Regions from separate parts of the Undibacterium sp. 5I1 genome, predicted to be linked through region 1. Evidence: predicted binding sites of a transcription regulator. Region 1 holds the regulator's gene; the other holds the start of a gene.
What was found. Region 1 encodes sigma-54, which starts transcription at its own class of promoters, with help from an activator protein. Its sites were predicted from a motif close to TGGCANGNAANCTGCTTT; they were not measured.

Region 1 (3,210 bases):
ACGAAATTTATTTCTAAAGCCGATGTGAAATATCTCGACGGGACTGTAGTCACTCAAGAACAAAAGGGTGAATATTTGTCTTACGACAGCCTGAACGATCTTTTTGTCGCTGAGAATAATAGTTCCGGTACAACGGTGCCTGGCTCTGGCCGGACTACCTTGTTCATCGCGCCAAAATCTGACAAAAAAGTCAAATAACAAGATGAGTACATTGTCGATTAAAGGTTTACAAAAACGTTATGGCGCACGCCAGGTGGTAAGCGATGTGTCATTGGATGTGAAGAGCGGTGAAGTCGTTGGTTTGCTGGGTCCTAACGGCGCAGGTAAGACGACATCGTTTTATATGATTGTTGGTTTGGTCACCTCGGATGGCGGTGAAATTAATATTGATGGCGTAGATATTTCACGCCTGCCGATACATAAAAGAGCCAAGTTGGGTTTGTCCTATTTGCCGCAAGAAGCCTCAGTGTTTCGTAAGTTATCGGTAGAGGACAATATCCGCGCCGTACTTGAATTGCAAAAAAATCCAGAAGGTAAATTTCTGACTAAGGCTGCCATTGAGCAACAATTAGACACCTTACTTGCTGAATTGCAGATTGAGGGTATTCGAGAGAATCAGGCTCTGTCATTGTCCGGCGGTGAGCGTCGCAGGGTAGAGATTGCCCGGGCGCTGGCAACTAGTCCTCGTTTTGTCTTACTGGATGAGCCTTTTGCGGGCGTTGATCCAATCGCCGTGATTGAAATTCAGCGTATTGTGGGCTTCCTGAAAGATAGAGGGATAGGGGTACTGATTACCGATCACAATGTGCGCGAAACCTTGGGTATTTGTGATCACGCTTACATCATCAATCAAGGTGCAGTGCTTGCCGCAGGTAAGCCCGACGACATCATCAATAATGAGTCCGTCCGCAGAGTTTATTTGGGAGAGCATTTCCGCATGTAGCGGGAAGCCATATGATGATGAAGCAAAGCCTGCAACTGCGCACGTCACAGCATTTGGCGTTAACGCCGCAATTGCAGCAATCTATCCGTTTGCTGCAATTGTCCACGCTGGAGCTACATCAAGAGTTAGAAAATCTACTTTCCGACAATCCCATGTTGGAGCGGGTAGATGATCCTATGGATAATGCAGTGCGCTTGCTTGCCGACGGCGCCATCAGTGCGACTACGAATAATTCTGAAACTGAATTCGCCGCGCCAGAAAAGAATGGCGATGCTGCTACAGCAAGTGCCAGTTCTGAAAATGCCGACCTTAGCGAAGTCGCTGCCTCTGCCGATAGTACCAGCGCGAATGAAGAAGAGTGGAGCTTTGATGATGTTCCTCAAGGCAGCAAATCGTCAGAAGAAGATGACGGACGTCCGCAATTAGAGGCAGCGCAAACCAGCCTCAGAGATCATTTGCTGGAGCAGATGCGGCTGAACATCCGTGAGCCGCGAGATCGGGCTCTGATTGAGCTGATGATTGATGCCTTGGATACCAATGGCTATTTGATGGAAACACTGGAAGAAATTCATGCCAGCTTGCCGTTGGAGTTATGTGTTGAGCCAGAAGAATTATCCTTTGCGCTGAACATGTTGCAGAACTTTGACCCTAGCGGTGTCGGTGCCAGAAATGTATCCGAATGTCTGGCCTTGCAGATTAAACGTTTCCCTAAAATTCCTTTTGTGACGCGTCGGCTGGCGCAAAAAATTGTTGAGAACCACATCACTTTATTCGCTCAAAGAGATTTTAATAAGTTGAAGAAAATTCTCAATTGTGATGACGAGGATTTACGCGAAGCGCAAGTGGTTATTCGTCAATGTAATCCCAAACCGGGTGCTGAATTTGCCGCGGCCGCTTCGGATTATGTCGTGCCGGATGTGATCGTCAGAAAGACAGTGAACGGCTGGCAAGTATTACTCAACCAAGATGTGATGCCAAAGCTACGTGTTAATAGTATGTATGCCAGCATCATGAAGCAAAATCGTGGTGACGGTACGCTAGGTTCCCAATTGCAAGAGGCGCGCTGGCTAATCAAAAATATGCGGCAACGCTTTGATACGATTTTACGGGTTTCACAAGCGATAGTTGAAAGACAACGTAATTTTTTCACGCACGGTGCCGTTGCAATGCGACCACTTGTGTTGCGCGAAATTGCTGATACACTGGGTTTACACGAGAGCACTATTTCTCGTGTAACGACGCAAAAATACATGCTGACCCCGCATGGTATGTTTGAGTTGAAATATTTCTTCGGTAGCCATGTCGCGACGGAAGCAGGGGGGGAAGCATCATCCACCGCGATACGTGCACTCATCAAGCAGTTGATAGGAGCAGAAGACCAGAAAATCCCACTCTCTGACAGCAAGATTGCAGACATGCTGGGAGAACAAGGCATGGTAATTGCGCGACGTACAGTCGCCAAATATCGCGAAGCTTTGAAAATCCCGCCAGTAAGCCTGCGCAAATCTTTGTAACTTGTTCTTGAAATATCCTCGTATGTTGCTATATATAATTTAGCTCAATAAATAATTTAAATATTAGTCTGCCAATTCATCGTCTGATTAAATTTACATTAATTGAGTTAAGATAAAATGTTTGTAACAAGTAAGATTACCAAGGAGCGTAGTATGAATCTCACCATCAGTGGACATCACCTCGAAGTAACTCCTGCAATTCGTGAACATGTGCAAAATAAGCTTGAACGTATCAGGCGGCATTTCGATCAAGTAATTGATATCGCCGTCATCCTGACCGTGGATAAGCTCAAAGAAAAGGAAAAACGCCATAAAGCAGACATTAATCTGCACATCAGTGGCAAAGATATTCATGTTGAAAGCCTGGCACAAGATCTCTACGCCGCCATCGACACTCTCATCGACAAACTAGACCGACAAGTCATTAAACATAAAGACAAAATCCAAAATCATCAACATGACGCGATCAAACACATACCCGATCCGACGCCAGTGTAAGCAGATGACTTAGTCGCTTTTTCGATTAGAAAATAGCAAAAAAGGACGCAATTCGGCGTCCTTTTTTTGTTTGCGTAACACTTGATTTGGTTTCGAAGATTATGTGCTGATATAAATATACTCCCCTATTATTTTTATAAATATGGCTTATTGTCCAGTAATTACCTGGACAACTAAAATATACTTGGGGAGAGTATTTATATTGAATAACTGGAGAAATAAGCGATACTCGTAGCTATTCATTTCTTTAAGCCG
Region 2 (3,210 bases), 420 kb from region 1:
AGCTTGACAGGTTTAGTCTTTGATGAAGGCATCGTAATTTGCCCAGGTTTTTCGGTCGATGTTGGATCAGTATGCATTGCATTAGCAGACGCTACCTCAACGCTGTCTGAAGTTTCAGCAGCGACAAATTCTGTGCTTGCTTCAATCGTCGTAGCCACAGGTGCTGACACTGGTGCTGATATGGTGGTTTTAGCCTCTGCTACTTTTTGCTTTTGCAGTTGCGTCCATTGCTCACGTGCGGCCTGCATTTTATACGTGAAGTCTGCCAGCAAATTTTTAGGTAAAGCCACAGCTTCTGGCTGTTGCAAGCATAAATCAAAGGCTTGCTGCCATACATCCAACTGAGCGCCATGGGCGTCGTCAGCAATCCCTTGGGATATGGTCAAATGCTGTACCAGATCCAGCACCTGTCTTTGCAGCGTCGTCTGTGCCTGCAAGCGTGTTTGCAATATCGTGTAGTGGGCATCAAATTCTGCTTTTAAAGCATCGGGAAAATGTTTGAGGCCTGCCACCAACTTATCCAGATCAGCAATTTGCTGCGGAATCAAACTAGCTTGCAAACCCAACTGCTGCGCTTGATTGATACAGCGCAAAGCTAACTGTTGCTGCTGATCTGCTTGCGCCAGCACATCCAAACGTGCCTGCATCAGTTTGGCAACACGCTTATCTGTATTGCGCATTGCGCTCAGTACTTTTTGCAGCGCGGCTGCGCTGTGTACGTAATTAGCCGCTTTAAAACGACCGTCAGCAAAATCACATGCTAATAACAAGCTAACGATTGCGTCTTCTGCACCGGGATTGCTTGCCAGGCTCTCTATCTTAGCCAAGGTAGCGGCACGCGCCTGGACAATTTGTTGCTGTTGATCTGCTTTGGCAACGCTCGCCAGGCTGGCAGCGTTAGCGGCGGCTAAATTGCTATTGGCAGAGGAAGATGTTGCTTTAGGTTTGCGCTTAAAAAGGAAATCGAACATGAGTGTTTGGATTGGTAGGTGGGCAAAAACTGCATGATAGCAAGATTCGGCCGAATTCGGCTGGATTCGACTGGGGGGCTTGGGGTTAGGCTAGATGAAGCACTCACTCTGCCAATTCAGTATTTTCAGCAATTAAGCTTGCACCAACATCTGTCAGTTGTTGTAGATATTCTCACCACGCACGAAAGAAGGGATTTAAACCATTTCTCTGCACATATTTGTAGCAAACAAATCCAAGCTTTTGGTCTATATGGTGTTGAGTAGCTAGTAGTGAACGTAGCGCACAAGCTGGCACATAAACTGCTATTTATTTTCATTGCGTACAAATAATTCCTACTTTTAGGAAGTCCGTCACCGTGATACTGCTACATAAAAATGGCAAAGTAATTATCGCAGCAAGTATTTGCAATGTCGTGGCTCAGTACGATGATGTTTTGCTGCGATTGTCTCTCAACCAAATAGGAATTAGTCACACACTTATACATACCCAAATAAATTAGTCATCAGGCTCTCAACTACGCTCATTACTACACGTCTATTACTTCAACACCAAGGAGAAATTATGTCACGTCGTACCGTACTAAAAGCGACCGCACTCGGCGCTATGGCTTTGACTGCATCAACCTGGATGGCACAGGCATTGGCAGCAGATACGATTAAAGTCGGAATTTTACATTCGCTGTCGGGCACGATGGCAATTTCCGAGACTTCCCTCAAAGACGTGGCATTAATGACAATCGACGAGATCAATGCTAAAGGTGGTGTGATGGGTAAAAAGCTGGAGCCGGTGATTGTCGATCCTGCTTCCAACTGGCCACTGTTTGCGGAAAAAGCACGACAACTGATTTCTCAGGATAAGGTATCTGTCGTATTTGGTTGCTGGACATCGGTATCCCGCAAATCGGTCTTACCGGTATTTAAAGAACTTAATAGCCTGCTGTTCTACCCTGTGCAGTACGAGGGTGAAGAACTAGAGAAAAACGTGTTTTACACTGGTGCCGCTCCAAATCAACAAGCGATACCAGCGGTGGAATATCTGATGTCAAAAGAAGGCGGCGGAGCCAAGCGCTTTGTTCTGCTAGGCACTGACTATGTTTATCCACGCACTACCAACAAAATCCTGCGGTCCTTTTTGCACAGCAAGGGCGTGAAGGATACTGACATCGATGAGGCCTACACTCCGTTTGGTCACTCTGATTATCAGACGATTGTTGCCAATATCAAGAAATTCTCCGCCGGTGGCAAAACAGCCGTCATCTCCACGATCAATGGCGACTCCAACGTACCGTTTTATAAAGAGTTGGGTAATGCAGGTCTGAAAGCAACTGACGTCCCAGTCGTCGCCTTCTCAGTCGGCGAGGAAGAACTACGCGGTGTTGATACCAAGCCCTTAGTCGGCCATCTGGCAGCCTGGAATTATTTTGAGTCGGTAAAAAATCCGGTCAACACCGAGTTCATTAAAAAATGGAAAGACTACGCAGTCGCCAAAAAATTACCGAATGCAGCTACCGCTGTGACCAACGATCCGATGGAAGCAACGTATGTCGGTATCTATATGTGGAAGCAAGCAGTAGAAAAAGCCAAATCCACCGACACCGACAAAGTAATTGCAGCCATGGGCGGACAAACCTTTAAAGCACCGTCCGGCTTTGTCTTAAGCATGGATGCAACCAATCACCACTTGCATAAGCCAGTGATGATTGGTGAAATCAAAGCGGATGGTCAGTTCAATGTCGTTTATAAAACGAAAGAAACCATTCGCGCACAACCTTGGAGTCCGTACATCCCTGGTAATGAGGCAAAGCAAAAAATGTAATAGCGCGATAGTGATAGCGGGGCTTCAAAAAAACTATCTGCTTGTCCGTCGCTCCTGCTAGGCAGAACTCAGAGACGTGTTGTGATTCACGTACGTCTCTGGATTCCTGCTAAAAGCACGCATGAATGACGTGCATCGTTTTAAGTCTTTTTTAATTATTGTGTCGGGTTCTTAATTAAAAGGTTTTTAGAAGCTACCAATTTTTCAACGTCCAATGATTATTGGGCTCCCAGACCATAATTGGCCTGGGAGCCTCACAAATAATGGACATTCTTCTTTGGTAACTTCTACAAATCCCCTTTTGCACTTTTGTACCTTCAGATCACATCATATGTCTCTGGAAGTTTTGTAGTAGGCAAAATCGACCTCAAAATATCCTATGAAAATATTCAAATTCAGTATTTTGACTGTCCTGTTTTGTAT

Region 2: urtA (urea ABC transporter substrate-binding protein) is a predicted target of sigma-54. The motif match lies at 1,261-1,278, and genes of this name have one in related genera.

Annotation. Positions count from the first base shown of each region.
Region 1 covers NZ_JAVIWI010000001.1:4,255,986-4,259,195, forward strand. The annotation lists gene lptA (lipopolysaccharide transport periplasmic protein LptA) at 1-198, shown strand, start outside; gene lptB (LPS export ABC transporter ATP-binding protein) at 203-943, shown strand; gene RGU72_RS18660 (RNA polymerase factor sigma-54) at 961-2,457, shown strand; gene hpf (ribosome hibernation-promoting factor, HPF/YfiA family) at 2,611-2,955, shown strand.
Region 2 covers NZ_JAVIWI010000001.1:4,671,145-4,674,354, reverse strand. The annotation lists gene RGU72_RS20395 (hypothetical protein) at 1-971, opposite strand, end outside; gene urtA (urea ABC transporter substrate-binding protein) at 1,534-2,787, shown strand; gene urtB (urea ABC transporter permease subunit UrtB) at 3,167-3,210, shown strand, end outside.